3 regions of the Lachnoanaerobaculum sp. MSX33 genome follow, and region 1 is predicted to be linked to each of the others. Evidence: predicted binding sites of a transcription regulator. Region 1 holds the regulator's gene; each other region holds the start of a gene.
The links. Region 1 encodes Rex, which represses fermentation and respiration genes when NADH is low (regulators of the CRP and FNR family bind a similar motif). Its sites were predicted from a motif close to ATTGTTAANTANTTAACAAT; they were not measured.
Positions count from the first base shown of each region.

Region 2: the regulator Rex is predicted to act here: its motif matches at 4,090-4,109, upstream of HMPREF1495_RS10095 (4Fe-4S dicluster domain-containing protein).
Region 3: the regulator Rex is predicted to act here: its motif matches at 5,300-5,319, upstream of gap (type I glyceraldehyde-3-phosphate dehydrogenase).

Region 1 covers NZ_AZXX01000092.1:18,998-26,862, reverse strand. Annotated here, with positions in the region: gene dprA (DNA-processing protein DprA) at 1-600, shown strand, start outside; gene topA (type I DNA topoisomerase) at 613-2,694, shown strand; gene HMPREF1495_RS11525 (cell division protein DIVIC) at 2,770-2,982, opposite strand; gene abc-f (ribosomal protection-like ABC-F family protein) at 2,984-4,912, opposite strand; gene HMPREF1495_RS11515 (redox-sensing transcriptional repressor Rex) at 5,152-5,808, shown strand; gene acpS (holo-ACP synthase) at 5,801-6,169, shown strand; gene HMPREF1495_RS11505 (NAD(P)H-hydrate dehydratase) at 6,187-7,065, shown strand; gene alr (alanine racemase) at 7,052-7,865, shown strand, end outside.
Region 2 covers NZ_AZXX01000086.1:8,585-16,449, reverse strand. Annotated here, with positions in the region: gene HMPREF1495_RS10110 (prephenate dehydrogenase) at 1-823, opposite strand, end outside; gene HMPREF1495_RS10105 (elongation factor G) at 1,128-3,230, shown strand; gene HMPREF1495_RS10100 (sortase B protein-sorting domain-containing protein) at 3,375-3,986, shown strand; gene HMPREF1495_RS10095 (4Fe-4S dicluster domain-containing protein) at 4,229-5,752, shown strand; gene htpG (molecular chaperone HtpG) at 5,886-7,865, shown strand, end outside.
Region 3 covers NZ_AZXX01000007.1:45,248-53,112, reverse strand. Annotated here, with positions in the region: gene HMPREF1495_RS00800 (sensor histidine kinase) at 1-438, shown strand, start outside; gene HMPREF1495_RS00795 (response regulator) at 435-2,036, shown strand; gene tpiA (triose-phosphate isomerase) at 2,128-2,877, opposite strand; gene HMPREF1495_RS00785 (phosphoglycerate kinase) at 2,933-4,147, opposite strand; gene gap (type I glyceraldehyde-3-phosphate dehydrogenase) at 4,224-5,255, opposite strand; gene HMPREF1495_RS00775 (Na/Pi cotransporter family protein) at 5,379-7,037, opposite strand; gene HMPREF1495_RS00770 (glycosyl hydrolase family 28-related protein) at 7,339-7,865, opposite strand, start outside.

The sequences.
Region 1 (7,865 bases):
ACTTATGCAGTACTTGGCACAGGAGTAAATGTATGTTATCCTGATAGCAATTTTACTCTATACAATAAGTTATGTAGTGAAGGCTTTGGAGGTGTTATATCTGAATTTCCTTTGGGAACAAATCCTTTAAAGTTTAATTTTCCTATAAGAAACCGTATTATTTCAGGTCTGGCGGATATTACTGTAGTAATAGAAGCAAGACTTAAGTCGGGTTCACTTATAACGGCAACACATGCCATAGAACAGGGGAGAGAAGTATTTGCACTACCGGGAAGAATAACAGATTGTATGAGTCTTGGATGTAATAAATTGATATCCGACGGTGCCGGTATTATAACCTCACCTACGGATATTTTGGAAGCACTTGATCTTAATGTTGATAAAAAAATTCAAGTATATAATGAAAAAAACTCTAATATACTTGCAAAGAATGATAAAAAGGTTTATAGTTGCCTTGATTTAAAACCGAAATATATAGATGACATAATCAAAGAAAGCGCTTTAGACATCTCTCAAGTGCTTAGCTCACTTTTATTACTTGAATTGGAAGGTTTTATCGTACAAGTATCATCAAATTATTATTGTAAGAGATTAAGTTAGTAAGGGGTTAAAATGGCTGGAAGTTTAGTGATAGTGGAGTCGCCTGCAAAGGTAAAGACCATTAAAAAATATTTAGGTTCGGGGTATGAGGTTACGGCGTCAAACGGGCATGTGCGGGATCTGCCTAAATCCACAATGGGTATTGATGTTGAAAATGACTTTGAACCGAAATATATTACCATAAGAGGCAAGGGCGAGTTACTTGCTAAACTGAAAAAAGATGTTAAAAAAGCTGATAAAATATATCTTGCAACCGACCCTGACCGTGAGGGTGAGGCAATAAGTTGGCATCTGTCAAAGGCTTTAAAACTTGAAGACAGTGAAAAAAAGGTATTTCGTATCAGTTTTAATGAGATTACAAAAAATGCAATAAAAGAGGCTATTAAGCATCCAAGAAATCTGGATATGAATCTTGTGGATGCGCAGCAGGCGAGAAGAGTATTGGATCGTATGGTGGGATACTCTATCAGCCCTCTACTTTGGGCAAAGGTAAAAAGAGGATTGTCTGCCGGTAGAGTGCAGTCTGTAGCTCTTCGAATGATATGTGACAGAGAAGCACAAATAGATGAGTTTATTCCTGAGGAGTATTGGACTCTTGAAGCCGAGTTTTTGACCGAGCACTCAAAAAAGACTGTAAATGCCAAGTTCTATGGTAAAAAGAGTAAGCTTGCCATAAACAATAAAGCTGAGATGGATAAAATATTAAAGGCATTAAAGGGTGCTTCATATGTGGTTTCAGAGATAAATGAGGGTGAAAGAGTAAAGAAGGCTCCTATTCCGTTTACAACATCTACCTTGCAACAGGAAGCCAGCAAAAAGTTAAACTATTCAACTCAAAAGACAATGAGGCTTGCACAGCAATTATATGAAGGTGTGGAAGTAAAGGGCAAGGGAACAATAGCTCTTATAACATATTTGCGTACAGACTCAACCAGAATAGCTGCCGAGGCAGATGCCGCTGCAAGAGAGTTTGTAGATAAAAGCTACGGATCTGAATATGTTTCAAAAAATGTTGTTACAAAGACAAATAACAATAATGTTCAGGATGCACACGAGGCTATAAGACCTACAGATGTGAATCTTACTCCGGCAATGGTTAAAGAATCTTTGCCAAGAGAGCTTTTCAGACTGTATCAGCTTATATGGAAGAGATTTGTTGCCAGCAGAATGGAAAATGCAAAGTATAAGACTACTTCAGTGAAGCTCAGTGCAGGAGATTATATCTTTACTATGTCCGGCTCAAAAATAGTATTTGACGGATTTATGAGTGTTTATACTGATGATGATGAAGAAGAAAAGGTAAGTTCGGATGCTGTTATCGGAAAGCTTAAGGTAGGAGATGAACTTAAACTTGAAAAGCTTTTGGATGTACAGCATTTTACACAGCCGCCTGCACATTTTACGGAAGCAAGTCTTGTAAAGGCATTGGAAGAACAGGGAATAGGACGTCCGTCAACATATGCACCTACTATTACTACAATTCTTGCAAGACATTATATTGTTAAAGAGCAAAAAAATCTCTATGTTACCGAGCTTGGACAGATTGTAAACTCTATGATGGTTAACTATTTCGGGAGCATAGTGGATAAGGAATTTACGGCAAATCTTGAGCAATTACTGGATTCTGTAGGTGACGGAAGTGTAAATTGGAAAACTGTTGTATCAAACTTTTATCCGGATCTTGAGTCGGCAGTAGAGCAGGCTTCAAAGGAGCTTGAAAATGTAAAGCTTGCTGATGAAGTTACAGATGTGATATGTGAAAACTGTGGAAGAAACATGGTTATAAAATATGGTCCGCACGGAAAGTTTTTAGCATGTCCGGGATTCCCCGAATGTAAGAATACAAAGCCGTATCTTGAAAAGATAGGAGTTAAATGTCCTAAATGTGATGGTGAAGTAGTAATAAAGAAGACTAAGAAGGGAAGAATATACTATGGTTGCAGCAATGCGCCTGAATGTGATTTTATGTCATGGAATAAGCCTTCTTCTATAGCCTGTCCAAAATGCGGCTCATATATGGTTGAAAAAGGAAATAAGCTACTTTGCATGAATGAAGAATGCGGATATTCCGAGAATAAGCCAAAAGAAGAATAAATATTTAAAGTTAAACGACCGACTTAATAAGCCGGTCGTTTATTTACACACAAATACTTTATTATAGCTGCTTTGTTATTCCTTATCATCATCTTTTTTATCAAGATTTCTTATCTGTTTTGTTATTACAAGATATGCATATATTATTACAGGCATTACAATATCTATAAACAATAATACAAAAAGCAATCTGATATTGTCTGAGAATATTGCAACAAGAACAGTTGAGATCAAACTGAATATAAGTAAAAGTAAGATTATTATCGCAAAAAACTTTTTCATTTTCATATTAATTTTCCTCCAGACTTAAAGTCAGTTCTTCCCACTCGTTCATAAGCTTTTCAAGCTTTTCTTCCAGAGCTGTTTTTTCTTTTTGCAGTTCCATAAGCTTACCTACATTTGAGGAAATCTCAGGATCGGCAAATTCCTCATCGATAAGAGCAAGTTTTTCTTCAAGTTTTTCTATTTCCTTTTCACATTTGTTCAAGGCATTTGTTACTTTCTTTTTTTGAGCCTGTGCAGTCTTATTTTCAATCCATTCCTGTTTTGAATCTGAGATTTCTGTAGGTTTTTCTTCTATATTATTATTTGAAAGATTGGCTGCACCTTCTACCGCCTCTCTTTTTTCAATATAGTAATCATAATTTCCTATATAGTTAAGTAATCTGTTTCCTGTAAGATCAAGAATCCTTGTTGCGGTCTTATTGATAAAGTATCTGTCATGTGATACATAGCAAATAGTACCCGGGAAACTGTTTAAGGCACTTTCAAGTACATCCTTACTTAGAATATCCAAATGGTTTGTAGGCTCATCCAAAAGCAGGAAATTTGCTTTTGATAACATAAGTTTAACCAAAGATACTCTGCCTCTTTCTCCACCTGAAAGATCACCGATCTTTTTATACACATCCTCACCTGTGAAAAGAAAAGCTGCAAGTATGTTTCTTATTTGAGTATTGTTCATCTCAGGGTAAGTATCTGAAATCTCATCAAACAAAGTCTTGTCCATATGAAGTACCTGGTGTTCCTGATCATAGTACGCAATGGAAACATTTGACCCGTAGATTACTTCACCGGTATCAGGAGTTAAAAGTCCGTTTATAATCTTTAGTAGGGTAGTCTTTCCTGTACCGTTATCACCTATAATAGCGACTCTTTCCCCTCTTTTTATTTCAAAATTTATATTTGAAAAGAGATGCTTTTCATCAAAACTCTTTGACAAATCATGTACTGTAAGCACATCCTTACCGCTTTCTTTTGAAATATCCAAAGAGAGTCTCATATTTTCTATATGAGTTTTTGGAGCTTCGACTCTTTCAATCTTTTCAAGTTGTTTTTGACGGCTCTCGGCTCGTTTTATCGACTTTTCTCTGTTAAATTGCTTAAGCTTTGTAATAACAGCTTCCTGATGTTTTATTTCCTGTTGCTGATTCAAATATTCCTTCATTTTGGCATCTAAAAGCATCTGCTTTTTTGCGGAGAAGTCTGAATAGTTTCCGGAATACATTTGGACTTCGGCGTTTTCAATATCTATGACCTTACTAACTATCTTATCAAGAAAATATCTGTCATGTGAAACTATAATTACCGCACCCTTATAGTTTAAAAGATAGGATTCAAGCCATTCTATACTTCGAAGATCCAAGTGGTTTGTAGGCTCGTCAAGTAAAATAATATCAGGTTCTTCTAAAAGCAGTTTTGCAAGGAAGACTCTTGTTTTTTGACCTCCTGATAATGTATTTATCTTTCTGTCAAAATCATTTTCATCGAATCCGAGTCCTTTTAAAATACCGATGACTTTACTCTTTGCGGCATATCCGTCCATCAGCTCATAACTGTGAGTAAGAGCGGTATATGAAGAATATAACTCTTCAAGTGCCTCGCCTGAAAGATGTTGCATCTGTTCCTGCATCTCTAACATTCTTTTTTCCATGTTAAGGATATGCTCTATAACTGTATATAGCTCATCTATAATACTTAATGTGGAATCTACATTATTTATCTGTCTTAAGTATCCGAGTTTTGCATCCTTTGCAAGTATAACATTACCGCTGTCGGCATGTTCCTCACCTGTAAGTATTTTTAGCAGTGTGGTTTTTCCGGCACCGTTTACACCGACAATGGCAACTTTTTCATGTTCATTGACTAAAAAATTTGCATCTTTTATTATCTCATTGCTTCCGAAAGACTTTGAGATATTTGTAGCATTTAAAATCAAAATTTGCCTCCTTAGCCATATAATCCACATAAGTATAGCTTAAATACATGCTTAAATGCAAGACAATTCATGATACAAATGAAGCCTTTATATGCTCAAAAACTTAATAAAATATATAATATTCACCATATATATCTGTATTGACATTTATATTAATAGATAATATACTAATTGTAGAATTCTTAACAAATGGAATTGCTGAGAATAATTTATAAATTGATATTTGGAACGGAATAAATATGGAAGAAAGAAAAATATCCAGAGCAGTCATTTCAAGACTGCCAAGATACTATAGATACTTAGGTGAGCTGTCAGAAGAGGGTGTTGAAAGAATATCCTCAAAAGAACTCAGTGAGAGAATGAAGGTTACGGCTTCTCAAATCAGACAGGATTTAAACAACTTTGGAGGTTTCGGACAGCAGGGATACGGATATAATGTAAGATATCTGTATAATGAAATCGCAAAGATTTTGGGAATTGACCGTCAGCATAATATTATAATAATAGGTGCAGGTCATTTGGGACAGGCTATTGCAAATTATGCAAACTTTGAAAGAAGAGGTTTCCTTATCAAAGGAATGTTTGATGTGGATCCTAATCTTTTCGGAAAAACTATACGTGGTGCAAGAGTGTATTCTCTTGATAACCTTGAGAAGTTTGTATCTGAAAATGATATACAGATAGCGGCACTTACAATACCGAAGACCAGAGCAATGGAAGTTGCGGACAGACTTATAAAGTCGGGAATAAAGGCAATCTGGAATTTTGCACATACAGATTTGGTTGTACCTGATGATGTAGTTGTTGAGAATGTGCATCTTTCAGAATCTCTTATGAGGCTGTCATATAGAGTCAGTAATGTAGATGCTGTTCCTTTTGAAGGGAAGTATGATTAGAGGGATCGGCACTGATATAGTCGAAATAGACAGAATATCAAATGCAATTAAAAAGGAATTTTTTTTAAAGAAGGCTTTCAATGATAGTGAAATAGATATGGCCGGAGGCAGAAACAGAGACAGTTTTCTGGCCGGAAATTTTGCTACAAAGGAAGCCTTTGTAAAAGCATTGGGAACAGGTTTCAGAGGTGTTGAACTTAAGGACTTGGCGGTACTCAGAGATGAACTTGGAAAGCCTTTTATAAAAATCTGTAATAATTCAAACAGACATTTACAAGGAATTGATGAGAATAAAATCCATGTATCCATAAGCAATACCGACTCATTGGCAATTGCAATGGTAGTAATAGAAACAGACTAATATGTGGAGATGGGGATATGAGAATTCTTGATGAAACTGCATTAAAATATATACCTGAAAGAATTAAGAATGCAAATAAAGGCAGCTATGGGCATGTTCTGGTTATTGCCGGAAGTAACGGAATGAGCGGTGCCGCATTTTTGAGTGCAATGGCGGCATATCGTTCAGGCGCAGGTTTGGTTAGAATACTTACGGTAAGCAAAAATCGTACAATTTTACAAACACTTTTACCTGAAGCAATAATAACAACTTATGATGAGAGAGAAGCATATGAGAATAAGGAATGCTTTATAAATAAGATTAAGTCATGTCTTGATTGGTCAAGCGTAGTGGTACTTGGACCGGGACTTTCTACAGATTATTATGCTAAAATCATTGTAGAATATGTTTTAGCCGAATGTTATGTTCCTATGATAATAGATGCGGATGCTTTGAATATTATTGCAGCTGATGCTACACTTACAAAGTATTATACAGATAATATTATTATCACTCCTCATATAGGGGAGATGTCAAGATTGATAGATGTATCTATAGATGATATATTATCGGATCCGGTAAAGTATGCCGAGGAATATGCAAATAAATACGGTATTACAGTAGTTTTAAAATCTCATCAAAGTGTTATCGCCGCAAAGGAGGATACATTTATAAATAAATCCGGAAGTGCAGCCATGGCAAAGGCCGGAAGCGGAGATGTTCTATGCGGTATAATTGCAGGCATGTTTTGTCTTGGCATAGATGATGATATGGCTGTGGCGCTTGGAGTTTTCATACACGGCATGGCCGGCAGTATTGCCGGTAAAAAATATGGAGAGCACAGTATTTTGGCAAGAGAAATTATAGATAATATAGGTGAAGTGCTTAATAGAAGGAAGAGAAATGGACTCATATAGACGTGCTTATGCAAAGGTTGATCTGGATGCAATAAAGCATAATTTAACAGTTACAAAAAAAGCTTTAAAAGAAAATATGAAACTGGCGGCAATTGTAAAGGCTGACGGTTATGGACATGGAAGTGTTCCCGTATCATTATATATAAAAGATATTGTGGACTTTTTCTGCGTAGCTACACTTGAAGAAGGTGTTAATCTTAGATACCATGGTATCACAAATCCTATTTTGATACTGGCATGTATTCCAAGAAACAGCTACAAAGAATCAATAGTATTTGATATAAGGGAATCGGTTTTTACGCTGGATCAGGCTAAGAAAATAAATGAAGAAGCCGAAGAGCTTGGGAAAAAGATATCTATTCATATAGCAATAGATACAGGTATGAACAGAATCGGTTTTAAGCCTACAAAAGAGAGTGCAAACATTATAAAAGAAATAAGTGAAATGGGAAATATCGAGATTGAAGGTATTTTCACACATTTTCACAGTGCTGATGAAAGTGATCTTACGTCTGCAAAAGAACAGGAGAGCTTATTTAGGCAATTTTTGGATTTACTAAAGAGTATGGGAATAGAACCTCCTATAGTACATGCTTCAAATTCAGCGGCTATAGTAAACGGTATCGGTACAGACTTTGATATGGTGCGTTTGGGAATTACAATATATGGTGTTGCGCCTTCAAATGAAGTGAATTTGACCGACTTTGACTACAGGCCGGCATTAAGTATTTACTCAACAATTACATATATAAAGAGAATAAAAGCAGGTGAATGTGTAAGTTACGGCGCCACTTTTAAAG
Region 2 (7,865 bases), on a different contig from region 1:
TTGCAAACATATTGTTGATATATGTGCTTGACTTGGAAGACAAATGTGAGTATACATCCTCTAAAGTATCTATATATTTTCTAAGCATCATATTTATAGGTTCACAATTAAGCATACATATCTGTTCCCACATGATTGGAGAGGCCGAGGCTATTCTTGTAATATCCTTAAATCCCCCTGCGGCAACTCTTTTCATTACTCCGTCATCATAGTCATTTTCACTCACCAGATTTACAAGTGTAGCCGCAATAATATGAGGTAAATGGCTTATAGTGGCAACAACTTTATCATGCTTTTGATAATCTATTACAAAGGGAATAGCCTTTATTGATTCGATTATTCCTGAAAATACCTTTAATTTTTCGTCATTTATTTTTGAGGAAGGAGTGATCATATAATAAGCGTTTTCCAAAAGCAGAGCATCCGAAGCGTCATACCCTGTTTTTTCAGAACCTGCCATAGGATGTCCGCCTATAAAGACATCCTCAAGTTCAAGTTCTTTTGCAAGACTGTGAATTGAGGACTTTGTGGACCCCACATCCGTTATGATTGCATCCTTTCTTATATAAGGCTTTATATCTTTAAGATATTTATCATTGAGCTCTACCGGAGTACATAAAAACACTATATCACAGTCTGAAAGAGTGCTGTCTATACCCTCAAGAATAATGTCGATAATCCCGTCACTTTTCCCTTTTAGCAGCTCGGAACGGTTGTTTGTATAGGCATAGATTATTGATTCAGGTCTGTATTTTCTTATTGCTTTGGCAATCGATCCCGCTATAAGTCCAAAGCCTATAAAAGCTATATTATTATATTGCATAATCCTCCGTCCCGACATTACGTCAATTTTAAATATAAAAAGTCTAGTACATTTGGAGTCATTAGTCAATTACTTTTGCTTTAATAATTTAAAGTGATATAGTAATATGGCTTTATCAGGACTATTTATCTTTACTAAAACAGTCTATTTATACAAAAACTTTATAAAAATATATTACGATTTAACTATAATAAAAGTGTAAATTACATTGTCTAAATTGAATATAAAACTTGAAATTTTATCGTATGTTTAGTAAAATATCTTTATCAGAAAAGTCTATTGACTAAAAAGGAGGGATACTCTTATGAAGGTTTATGAAACTAAACAGATTCGTAACGTCGTACTACTTGGCCATGGAGGCTCGGGTAAGACTACAGTGGCAGAGGCCATGAGCTTTGTTGCAGGAAATATTTCAAAGATGGGAAGTATTTCAAGCGGAAATACCATCAGCGACTATGACAAAGAAGAAATTAAAAGAGGTTTTTCCATCAGTACATCTTTGGTTCCGGTAGAATATGAAGGAGATACCGGAAGTGTAAAGATAAATCTTTTGGATACTCCGGGATATTTCGACTTCGTAGGCGAGGTGGAAGAAGCCGTATCAGCTGCAGACGCTGCCATTATTGTAGTCAATTGTAAGGCCGGAATTGAAGTAGGTACAGTAAAAGCATGGGAGTTGTGCGAAGAATACGGTTTACCTAGAATATTCTTTGTAACAAATATGGACGATGACAAGGCAAGCTATCGTGAACTGCTTTTGAAGCTTGAAACTCGCTTCGGAAGAAAAGTGGCTCCTTTCCATCTTCCAATCAGAGAAAACGAAAAGTTCGTGGGATTTGTAAATGTCGTAAAGATGAAGGGTAGAAGATTTACAAACCTATCAGATTATGTAGAGTGTGAGATACCTGATTATGTTGAAGCCAACTTAAAGATTGCAAGAGAGGCCTTGATGGAGGCCGTTGCCGAGACAAGCGAAGAATACATGGAAAGATATCTTTCAGGTGAGGAATTCAGTGATGATGAAATTTCAACAGCACTCAAAGAAAATATTTGCAACGGAGATATCGTGCCTGTAATGATGGGTTCAGGAGTGGACGCACAGGGATTTAAGGCACTTATGATGGCAATTGAAAAGTATTTCCCGTCACCTGATTATAAAGAGTGTGTGGGAGTGGACGTAAGCAACGGTGAGCATTTTACAGCAAAATATAATAAAGAGGTTTCATTATCTGCAAGAGTATTTAAGACAATCGTGGATCCTTTCATAGGAAAATACTCATTGGTTAAGGTTTGTACAGGTACACTGAAGCCTGACAGTGCAATCTATAATGTAGGTAAGGAAACAGAGGAGAAATCCGGAAAGATTTATGTACTCAGAGGAAAGAACGCTATAGAAGTACCTGAGCTTGTTGCCGGTGATATCGGCGCTATGGCTAAGCTTAGTGCAACAACTACAGGTGATACTATTGCGTTAAAGAATGCACCTATCCTTTATCATGGACCAAAGATCTCATCACCATATACATGTATGAGATATAAGATCGTAAACAAGGGTGAAGAGGATAAACTTTCATCAGGTCTGTCAAAACTTATGGAAGAAGATTTGACATTAAAGCATGTGAACGATACTTTAAACAGACAGACTCTTCTTTACGGAATAGGTGATCAACAACTTGAAATCGTAGTTAGCAAACTTTTAGATAGATATAAGGTGAAGATAGAGCTTTCAAGACCTAAGGTAGCTTTCAAAGAGACTATCAGACAAAAGGTTGAGGCTGCAGGAAGATATAAGAAGCAATCAGGTGGACACGGTCAGTTCGGTGATGTAAAGATGAGCTTTGAACCTTCAGGAGATCTTGAGAAGCCATATGTATTTGAGGAGACTGTATTCGGAGGTTCGGTACCTAAGAATTATTTCCCTGCAGTTGAAAAAGGAGTGGCTGAGTGTTGCGTTAAGGGACCTTTGGCCGCATATCCTGTAGTAGGTGTAAAGGCTGTGCTTTTGGACGGTTCATATCACCCTGTTGATTCATCTGAAATGGCATTTAAGATGGCTGCAACAATCGCATTTAAGGACGGATTTATGAAGGCTGCACCTGTACTTTTGGAGCCTATTTATACAGTAAGTGTAATAGTTCCCGATAAATTCACAGGTGATGTTATGGGAGATCTCAACAAGAGACGTGGTAGAGTTCTCGGTATGGAGTCAATCAATCACGGAAAACAGCTTATAAGAGCCGATGTTCCTATGCTTGAGCTTTTCGGATACAATACCGAACTTCGTTCAATGACCGGAGGTATGGGTGTATTCAGCTATGAATTTGCAAGGTATGAGCAGACACCGGGAGATATCCAGAAGAAGGAAGTTGAGGCAAGAGCTTCTAAACTTGAAAATGATACGGAATAATAAATATATTTATAAGAAAATATGTTTATTCGTAAGAAATCTTACTATAAATTTACATATTGAATAAAGTGCTTGAAAATTTTTTCATAAGGTTATATATTAGCTTCATCAAAAAAACTTATATGAAAAAGGAGGTATCATATCATGCACTTATCAATAATCAAAAAAACAGTTTTATCATTAACATTGGCTTTAGGTTTAGTTTCAGGTAGTGTAGTTGCTTTTGCCGCACCTTCACAGATAATTATTCCTGGAAAATCTGCAGACGCTGCAAGCGCACAGGTTATTAATGAGGGAAAGATAACCCGTATTATAGGAATAGAGGGAGAGAAGGCACCTTCAGAGATTATTATACCGGGTACTTCTACAGTTGTAGTAAGATCAACAGTATCTAATGCAACACCTTCTATGGCTACTCGTTCAAACTCTACAGCATCAAGCAGCAGAGGAGGTTCATCAAGCTCATCAAGAAGTGGAAGCTCAAGAACTGTTACTGCAACAACAGCACCTACAAATACTCCTGCGTCAAATTACGGTCCTGCACCATCAAATACTACTGCACCTTCAGCTAATGTAGGTCCTGCAGCAGGAAACACAAATGTTACAACAAAGGGTGATGTGACAGCAGCTAAGCGTGGAAAATTAAATGTACCTAAGACAGCTGATGCTTCAGCAATGGGACTTTATGCAGCATTACTCGGTCTTTCAACTGTAGCAGGTGCATTTGTAATTGCAACAAAGAAGAAAGAGAACTAATCTTAAGTTAAATTAAATAAGACATTTTACGGCAGGCTGTACAGTCTGCCGTTTTTGCGTTTTTTTTAATGCAATTTTGTATGTTTCTTATAAAAAACAAGAAATTGATAAAAAAATAACAATATACCTTTATTTTATTTTTTAAATATAGTATTATATCATTGCTCAGTATAGAAGACGGTTTTAGAAATACTGAAACTATTGTCACTATAAACGGAAAATTTTTTTAGTGGAGGAAAATTGTGAGAGGTGTTGAAACAAGAATTCAGGAAATAAGACATAGAATCTTTAGAGAAGTTGCCAGAATGGCTTATCACACAGAGTGGCCGGTAGATAAAAGAATAGAGGAGCTTCCTTATAAGATTATTCCCGGTGAAGTGGGAAATTTTAGAAATAATGTTTTCCTGGAAAGAGCTATAGTAGGTGAGAGGCTCAGACTTGCTATGGGATTGCCTTACAGAAGTGCGGCTAATCATGCTCCTTTGTCTGAGGGTATAGAGCTTGCGGATAAGGCGGAGACATATTATACACCACCGTTAATTAATATAATTAAATTTGCATGTCATGGTTGTGTTGAAAAGAGAGTATATGTAACTAACGGTTGTCAGGGATGCCTGGCACATCCATGTTCGGAGGTTTGTCCTACAGGTGCCGTAAAGATAGATAAAGAGAGCGGATTCTCAAGTATCAATCAGGAAAAGTGTATCAAATGCGGAAGATGTGCAAATGTTTGCGCATATAATGCAATCATTATTCAGACAAGACCTTGTGCGGCTTCATGCGGTATGGATGCAATATCTTCAGATGAAAACGGTAAAGCCGATATTGACTACGATAAATGTGTATCATGTGGACAGTGCCTTGTAAATTGTCCTTTCGGCGCAATTTCAGATAAATCACAGATTTTCCAGACTATCAGAGCCATTCAGTCGGGAGACAGAGTATATGCGGCTATTGCTCCTGCTTTCGTAGGCCAGTTCGGTCCGAAGGTTACTCCCGGAAAACTCCGTGCGGCAATGAAAGCGCTCGGATTTGCCGATGTATTTGAGGTTGCTATCGGTGCCGATCTTTGTGCCACACAGGAGGCATTTGACTTCCTTGATGAAGTGCCTGAGAAATTACCTTTTATGGGTACATCATGTTGTCCTTCGTGGTCATTGATGGCAAAGAAAGTGTTCCCGGATCAGGCTGAATGTATATCAATGGCACTTACACCTATGACACTTACGGCAAGACTTATAAAGAAACAGCATCCGGACGGAAAAGTGGTATTTATCGGACCATGTTCCGCAAAGAAGCTTGAGGCTATGTGGACAGAGGTAAGAAGTGAAGTGGACTTTGTGCTTACATTTGAAGAGATGGCCGGAATATTTGATGCAAAACATATAGATATTGAAAATCTTGAAGAAGATCCGAACGGTGTCAACGATGCATCTACAGACGGAAGAAACTTTGCGGTATCCGGAGGAGTTGCAAAGGCGGTTGTAGGAGTTATTAAGAGTCAGTATCCTGACAGAGAAGTAAAGGTAATGAATGCGGAAGGCCTTGCAGATTGCAAAAAGATGATGACAATGGCCAAAGCAGGAAAGTATCCGGGATATCTTCTTGAAGGAATGGCATGTCCGGGAGGCTGCGTGGCAGGACCGGGAACAATGCAGAATATCAAGAAATCTCAAGGTGCAGTAAATCAGTATGCGGCTAAGGCAACACATGGTATTGCTATTGAGACTGAATCTGTAAAAGAGCTTGATAAGTTGGTTAAATAATTAAATATAATAATAGTTATTGGCACTCATATTAGGTGAGTGCCAATTTTTTATTGACTTTTATATTTTCATGGTTATAATAGTTATATCAAAGCAAATAATATATTTGCAAATTTATTAGAGAGGTGATGAAATGAAAAAGGGAAACTTATCAATAAACAGTGAAAATATATTTCCGATTATAAAGAAATGGTTGTATTCAGATCATGATATTTTTGTAAGAGAATTGATTTCAAATGCAACAGATGCTATAACAAAGTTGAAAAAATTAAGCCTTGCAGGAGAGTTTACAAAGCCTGAAGGAGATGAATATAAGATAAATGTGGAAGTCAGCCCAAAACAAAAACTTATACGTTTTATAGATAACGGTATCGGTATGACTGAAGAAGAGGTGGAAAAGTATATAAATCAGATAGCCTTTTCAGGTGCTGTGGATTTTATAGAAAAATATAAGGATAAGACAAATGAAGAGCAGATAATAGGTCATTTCGGTCTTGGATTTTACTCCGCATTCATGGTAGCGGATAAAGTAAGTATTGACACACTGTCATACAAAGAAGGCGCAAAGCCTATACATTGGGTAAGTGACGGCGGTCTTGAGTTTGAGATGGGAGAAGGCAACAGAGCTTCGAGAGGAACTGCTATTACACTATACCTTAATGATAACTGCCATGAGTTCGCAAACGAGTTCAGAGTAAGAGAGATACTTAACAAGTACTGTTCATTTATGCCTGTAGAGATATTCTTAAAGGATATAGATGCGGAGGAAGCTACTGAAATTATAGAAAAAGATGAGCTTTTAGAAAGCGATACCGTAATAGAGACTATAATTGAGCCTGCAAAGACAGAGGAAAAAGAAAAAGAAGACGGCACTAAGGAAGAGGTTGAAATAGAGCCTGCAAAGGAAAAGATAAAGATTAAAAAGCGTCCTGTAGCGCTAAATGATATACATCCGCTTTGGACTAAGCATCCTAATGAGTGCAGCGATGAAGAATATATCGATTTCTACAGAAAAGTCTTTATGGATTATAAGGAACCGCTCTTCTGGATTCATTTAAATATGGATTATCCTTTTAACCTAAAAGGAATTTTATACTTCCCTAAGATAAATACGGAGTATGATTCTATAGAGGGAACAATAAAGCTTTACAACAATCAGGTATTTATCGCCGACAATATAAAGGAAGTTATTCCGGAGTTTTTATTACTGTTAAAGGGTGTAATAGACAGTGCGGACATTCCGCTTAATGTTTCAAGATCCGCTTTGCAAAATGACGGTTCGGTAAGAAAAATCTCGGAATATATTGCAAAGAAAGTTGCAGATAAGCTTTCAGGTATGTGCAAGACCGAGAGAGATAAGTATGAGAAATACTGGGATGATATCGCACCGTTTATAAAGTACGGTTATCTTAAAGACGAGAAGTTCGGTAAAAAGGTAGAAGATTATATATTATTTAAAAATATAAATGATAAGTACCTTACATTAAACGAGCTTGTTGATGAAAGTAAAAATTCCGAGGATAAGGTTGAAACTTCTGCAGATGAGAATATTGAGAACTCCGAAGAGAAAAAAGAGGTTGAAAAAACTCAGATATTCTATGTAAATGATGTAAAAGAGCAGAGCCAGTATGTAAATATCTTTAAGTCTGCCGGAAAGGATGCTGTAGTATTGCCACACAGCATTGATGTACCTTTTATCTCAACTCTTGAGATGAAAAGAGATAATGTAAAATTCCTTAGAATAGATTCCGATATGACGGATGATATGAGAAGTGAGGAGGTAGCTGAAGATACAAAGGCTTCATATGATGCATTATCTGAAAAGGTAAAGACCGCTCTTCACAATGACAGATTGAAAGTTTCTGTACAGCTTTTAAAGAGCGATGATATTTCTTCGGTAATCACAATATCTGAAGAGAGCAGAAGAATGCAGGAGATGATGAAGCAGTACGGAATGATGGGCATGGATCCTTCAATGTTTGGAGGAGAGGGAGAGACTTTGGTTCTTAATGCAAATCATCCGCTTGTAAAGGAACTTCTTGAAAACAATCATGAAGAGTTATTTGACATGATATGTGAACAGTTGTATGATTTGGCTTCAATATCACACAGT
Region 3 (7,865 bases), on a different contig from region 1:
ATTTCTAAATTATATCTGGAAATGGAACAACTTTGTCGTCAAGATACACTTAGCTGGACTATAAATGCTGAAGAAGGTATAGAGAACTTTTTAATATGTAAGTTTACATTACAACCTTTTTTAGAGAACTCAATTTTACATGGATACTCATCTGAAAAACCAAATATACATATCAATATAAATGTTTGCTATGGAGATGATGAAGTTATTATTACTATAGAGGATAATGGCTGTGGTATTCCAAATGATAAATTAGAACAAATCCGATATAAATTAAGTAATCATATAGTAGACTATAACCAACATTTCGGAATTTGTAATGTTAATAAAAGAATTTCAAATACTGACTTTGGAAACGGTATTGTACTGATTGAAAGTGAAGAAAGAAAAGGTACAAAAATTATAATAAAATATGCTCAAATGGAGGATTTCTCTTGAAAAAAGTAGTTTTAGCCGATGATAATTATATTGTCTCGGAAGGTATAAAATTAAATATTGACTGGAATGAATTAAATGCAGAAATAGTTTTAATTGCAAAAAACGGACAGGAAGTACTTAATTATATAATTGAAAATCATGTTGATTTAATAATAACCGATATTGAAATGCCGAACTTAAACGGAATATCTCTAAGCCGCGAGGCTATAAAAATAAATCCTTATATTAAAATAATACTAATCAGTGCATATGATAAATTTGAATATGCAAAACAGGCTGTTAGTATTGGAGTTTGCGATTATATTGAAAAGCCTATAGATTATGATTTCTTATATAAAAAGATAAAAAGTTCTTTTGAAATAATAGATAGGGAGCAGCGTAATCTGTCTATTGTAAAGGAAAGCAGACAACTTATGATAACCAAATTTTTCCATGAGTTACTATATTTCTCAACTGATAAAACATTAGGATATTTTGATAAATATATAAGCTATCTGGAATTGGATATAAATTATTCTCATTTTAATATAATCAAAATGGAAATTGAAAGTTCTTCTATGCTTGAAGAAAATAACGGGGTTTTAACATTTCAAACGGAAATACTAAATATATCGGATGTATTCCTAAGTAAATGTAAAATTTTTGATAATGTCTATTATATACAGGACTTAAATAATTTGATCTTTATAATAGCACAAAACAGTAAAACACCTGCACATTTTCAGTATGTAATCCATAATGTAATTTCATCTTTTATAGATAATTATAAATCTCCAATATTAAATATAAATGTTGGAATTGGTACTATTGTTGATAGTATATCAAAGCTTCATGTATCATATGAAAATGCATGTCATGCTCTAAAATATAGGTTTTTTTATCCTAACCAAAGTATATTTGATGCAGTTGAAGCTACCGGTAAAGAATTCAGTTTATTATCAACATCAGATTCAGATGATGATGAACTTATCGGACTGCTATGCAAAAAAGATAATTCATCAATTGAAGAATGGCTTAAAAACTTCTTTGATGATTTATCAACAAAATATAAAAACAAAAATATCATGTTTATACGTATATATTCTCTGCTTGGCAAAATATTGAGATTTCTATATGAAATAAATATTGATACTAAGGACTTGGAAGAAAGAATAATATCTGTATATAGCCGTTTTGATACATTTCACACATATGAGCAATTTTTATTATGGATGAGAGAACTTTGCAATTTGGTATGTGATAAACTAAATTTTTCTCTAAAATCCTACCATGAACACACATATGAATTGGTAGATAATTATATTAAAAATAATTTTGAAGATAACACTCTCAGTCTGAATGACATAGCAAAATATGCAAATATGAGTCCATCATACTTAAGTGCATTGTATAAAAAAAATAACAACCAAAGTATAAGCGATACTATTACATCATACCGCATTGATGCAGCAAAGGAATATTTAATTAAAACAAACTTATCTCTAAAAGAAATAAGTATTAAATGCGGTTACGCAAACCAATATTATTTCAGCACAAGTTTTAAAAAACAATTAGGCATATCTCCATCCGGCTACAGAGAAAAGTATTCATCATTATAAATTTATCAAAAGATTATGGAGGAGTGACTCTTTTTGAACCACTCCTCCCTCTTTCATGGCTGCCATTTCCCGACAGCCCCCGTTTTTTCTATTATTTATAATTTACAATCTTTCCGAAATCCGGCTTAAGGCTTGCTCCACCTACTAATCCGCCGTCGATATCAGCCTCTGCAAAAAGCTCTGCTGCATTTCCTGCATTTACTGAACCGCCGTACTGAATTCTGATCTTTTCGGCTACATCGCTTCCATATACTTCTTTGATGCACTCTCTGATAGCCTTGCAAACTTCCTCAGCCTGTGCAGTTGTAGCAGTCTTACCTGTTCCGATTGCCCAGATTGGCTCGTAAGCGATAACAGCGTTTGCAGCGTTCTCTACACTTACATTCTGGAATGCAATCTTTATCTGTGTTCTGATAAAGTCTATTGCAATACCCTGCTCTCTCTGTGTAAGAGTCTCTCCGCAGCAGATGATCGGTGTGATACCGTGCTCAAATGCCTTAAGTACTTTCTTGTTTACAGTCTCATCTGTCTCCGCAAAGTATTCTCTTCTCTCTGAATGTCCGATGATAACATACTTAACACCTACATCTGTAAGCATATTTGGTGCGATTTCTCCTGTATATGCACCGCTCTCCTCATAGTACATATTCTCTGCACCGATCTGAATATTGCTTCCCTTTGCAGCCTCTATTGCCGGTATTATATCAATTGCCGGTACACAGAATACAACATCTACTTCGTCATTTGCAACTAAAGGCTTTAACTCATTGATTAATGCAGTTGTCTCTGAAGGAGTTTTATTCATCTTCCAGTTACCTGCAATAATTTTTCTTCTTGCCATAATATTCTCCGTTCTTTTCGGGGAATACCTTGGCATTCCCCTATATTTAAAAATTTTATCTGTTGTCAGCTGCCGCTACACCCGGTAATTCCTTACCCTCTAAGAATTCAAGTGAAGCACCGCCACCTGTAGAAATATGTGTCATCTTATCTGCAAATCCGAGTCTCTTTACCGCATTTACAGAGTCTCCACCACCGATAACAGTTGTAGCATCCTTAAGATCTGCTACGGCTCTGCATACTTCAAGTGTTCCCTCTGCAAACTTCTCAAACTCAAATACACCCATAGGTCCATTCCATACTACAGTCTTTGCGCCTTCAAGAGCCTTCTTATAGTTCTCTATTGTCTTAGGTCCGATATCAAATCCTGACCATCCCGCATCTATAGTATCAACTACCTTAGACTCTGTATCATTTGAGAATTCCTTACCCTCTACATGGTCTACAGGAAGTAAAAGGTTTACTCCTCTTTCCTTAGCCTTGTTTATCATCTCAAGTGCATAGTCAAGCTTATCCTCTTCACAAAGTGAGTTTCCAATTTCCTCTCCCTTTGCCTTTAAGAATGTATATGCCATACCGCCACCAATGATAAGTGTATCTACTTTCTCAAGGAGGTTGTTGATAACATTGATCTTATCTGAAACCTTAGCTCCGCCAAGAATTGCTACGAACGGACGAACAGGGTTCTCTACAGCCTCTCCGAGGAACTTGATTTCCTTCTCCATAAGGTATCCTACAACATTCTCCTTACAGAACTTAGTTACACCAACATTTGAGCAATGTGCTCTATGTGCTGTACCGAATGCATCGTTTACAAAGATATTGTCATCACAAAGTGCAGCAAGCTCTTTTGCATACTCTACAGCTGAATCTTCCTTACCGTACTTTGTCTCTTCAGCTCTGTAACGTGTATTCTCCAATAAGAGAACTTCTCCGTCCTTAAGCTCTGCAGCAAGCTTTCTTGTTTCTTCTCCTGTTACCTTAGGATCTGAAACGAACTTTACATTTACTCCAAGTCTCTCTGAAAGTGCAGGAGCTACAGGTGCAAGGCTCATCTCAGGTAAAGGCTCACCCTTCGGCTTTCCAAGATGTGAGCAAAGAATAACTTTAGCTCCGCCGTCAAGGAGTTTCTTTATTGTAGGGATTGCTCCGTCTATACGATTGTAGTTCTGGATAACTCCGTCCTTTAAGGGAACATTGAAGTCACAACGAACCAATACTTTCTGACCTTTTAAATTCTTTAAATCATCTACTGTTTTCTTGTTAAGCATAGTTTCTCCTTATTAATAAAAAAGGCGGTCCGGCCCAATATGACCGGACCACCTTGGTCTCTTATACTATTTATAATTATGCTAATTCAGCAAAGTACTTGATTGTTCTAACCATCTGTGATGTGTAAGAATTCTCGTTATCGTACCATGAAACAACCTGAACCTGATATAAATCATCAGCTATAGGTGTTACCATTGTCTGTGTTGCATCAAATAATGAACCATACTGCATACCGATAACGTCAGATGAAACAATCTCATCCTCTGTGTATCCGAATGATGCAGATGCGGCAGCCTTCATTGCAGCATTGATATCTTCTTTTGTAAGTCCTGCCTTCTTTACAACAGCTGTAAGGATTGTTGTAGAACCTGTTGGAACAGGAACTCTCTGTGCAGATCCGATAAGCTTTCCGTTAAGCTCAGGGATAACAAGTCCGATAGCCTTTGCAGCACCTGTTGAGTTAGGTACGATATTTGCAGCACCTGCTCTTGCTCTTCTAAGGTCACCCTTTCTGTGTGGTCCGTCAAGGATCATCTGATCACCTGTATAAGCATGAATTGTGCTCATGATACCGCTCTGGATAGGAGCAAGCTTGTTAAGTGTATCAGCCATAGGTGCAAGACAGTTTGTTGTACATGAAGCAGCCGAAATAACTGTGTCACTTGCCTTAAGTGTCTTCTCGTTTACGCTGAATACAACTGTAGGAAGATCATTTCCTGCAGGAGCTGAAATAACAACTTTCTTAGCACCTGCATTGATATGTGCCTGTGACTTCTCCTTTGATGTGTAGAATCCTGTACACTCAAGTACAACATCTACTCCGATCTGTCCCCAAGGAAGCTTTGAAGCATCTGCCTCTTTGTAGATTGTAATCTTCTTTCCGTCAACTGTGATTGAATCCTCACCTGCTTCTACTGTGTGCTTTCCTTCTCCTATACGTCCTGCAAATCCTCCCTGTGCTGTATCATACTTTAAAAGATGTGCCAACATCTTAGGATCTGTAAGATCATTGATTGCTACTACTTCATATCCATCAGCCTCAAACATCTGTCTGAAAGCTAAACGACCAATACGTCCAAAACCGTTAATTGCTACTTTTACTGACATTTTAGTTCCTCCTAAAATTAGTACTTAAAATGATGTTTATCTCAATTGATAATTATTCATCAATCATTCTTAATTGTACAAAATTATAAACATAATTGCAAGTAAATCTTTAAAACTTCTTATTTATATTTCATTCTTTACATATCCCGCAATATTTGTTGCATGATCTGAGACACGCTCCAAATTACTTATGATATCAAGGAATGCGATTCCGGCCTGTGGATTACAATCTCCCTTTGACAATCTTTCAATATGTTTCTCTCTCATTTCATCCTCAAGCATATCCACTTCATCCTCAAGCTTATTGACCTTTCTCACAGCTCTAAGAGCATCACCGCTTCTTGCATTAAGTGCGATTTCAAAGGCTTCAATACTGTCTTTTGAAATTTCTGCAAGATCTTCTTTACCTAGATCACTGAATTCAAGATTATTATCTATCATATACTTTGCATTTTCAGAAAGGTTGTCCGCATGATCACCGACTCTTTCTATATCTGTTACCATATTGAAGAGATTGTTAATATGCTTCTTCTGGCTTTCACTGAGTGAAAGATTGTCTACCTTTATAAGGAATTCAGTCAAAGCTTCCTGCATATCATCAAGCTTCTTTTCACATTTTGCAACTGTTTCTATATCTTCAAGGCTCTTATTGTTGATAGCACTAATAGCCGCATTTAAACTTTTTAAAGCAATTTCTCCCATGCGGGCAACTTCATTATTTGCAGTCTGTACAGCAAAAGCCGGGCTTAGAAGAACTCTTTCATCAAGCTGTAGTACAGGCTCTTTTACCTCTTCCTCAACTTCATCATCCTTACCTCTTACAATCATTCCTGAAAGTTTTACAAGAAGTCCCGCAAAAGGATAAAGTAATGTAGTCATTGTAAGATTAAAGAATGTATGAAATATTGAAATCTCTACAGCATTGATAGTATGATTTGCAAGTTTTACATTCACTTGAAATACAATAAATCCAAGTATACCGAAGACTATAGCACCTATTGTATTGAATAAAAGATGTATAGCTGCGGCTCTCTTTGCAGTTCTTGAGCTTCCCAAACTTGAAATAATCGCTGTAACACAGGAACCGATATTTTGTCCGAGAGTTATATATATAGCTGCAGCAGTATTTACCACACCGTTAAATGCAAGTGTCTGTAAAATACCTACAGATGCTGATGAGCTTTGCATAAGAGCTGTTACTACAATACCTACTATGATACCGAGTATCGGATTACCTCCAAGTACTCTGAACGCTTCCGAGAATATAGGAGCACTTGTGAAAGGCTTTATATTGCCTGCCATAAGATCAAGTCCCAAAAACAGCATTCCAAGTCCCAGAATTATTTCACCTATAGTTTTTTTCTTGTCGGATTTTGAAAACAGTATAAATATCGCACCTATACCAATCATTAAAGGTGCATAGAATCCCGGCTGAAAGAGCTTGAGTGAATCGCCTATTGTTCCAAGTGATACTATCCACGCTGTAATTGTAGTACCTATATTGGCACCCATGATTACACCTACAGCCTGGACAAGGCTTAACATTCCGGCACTAACAAAACCTACTACCATTACAGTGGTAGCACCTGAGCTTTGTATTATGGCTGTTATTACCGCACCCAGTAAGATGGCTGTAAACCTGTTATCCGTTATCTTACTGAGGAACTGTTGCATCTTCCCTCCGGCAGTCTTTTGCATACCGTCCGCCATGATATGCATTCCGTACAGGAAAAGTCCAAGACCGCCTAAGAATCCAAAGAGATATGATACATTATCAATCATTTTTGTTCTCCTCTTAAAACATACCTACTGATATAACCTCTGCAGGATCAAAATCCAAAAGCTACATCCTGTACATTCTATCAAGTTCTAATATTTTAAGCAATACAAGAATGATATTTCAACAAATTAAAAAGACACCCTTTTTAATGGGTGCCTTCTTAAGGATTTCTATATATAGGATTCATTGTAAGTGCTTCGTTATGATGATGTAATATTATCATACTTCTTCGTAAAAGAATTGAAATACCATTGAACTTATTATGAATTATTTCTTAAATATATAAACACTTTCAAATTAAATTTACTCCTTTGAGACACTCTCATCCCAGCTTCCGTCCTCTTTAAGGAGATAACCGTCCTGTGTTCTCTGGCTCTTAAGCATTCTTCCCTGTGTACCGTTAGAAACTGTATTAAAATAATACCACTTGTTGTCGATTTGATGCCATCCTACATGCATAGCACCCTTGGTACCGTCAGATATAGGATTCAGATAGTACCATTCTCCACCTACATCTTTCAGCCATCCGCTTCTCATTGCACCTGAATCGTCCATAAAATACCATCTTCCGTCAACGTTTGCCCATCCGGTCACCATCTCTCCTCTATCGTTTAAAAGATACCAATTATCCGAGATATATGCCCATACGGATTTTGCCCATGAACCGTCAACTTCAAGTCGCCATATATTTCCTTTCTTTTTCCAACTGCCATGATTATATACTTTAACGCCTGTTTGAATATAAGAGTAGGAATTGGATGAAGTATTGCCATTCTTTAAACCGGTACTTCTGCGACTATGTGAAGAAGATCCTGAATCTCTGCTGTCGG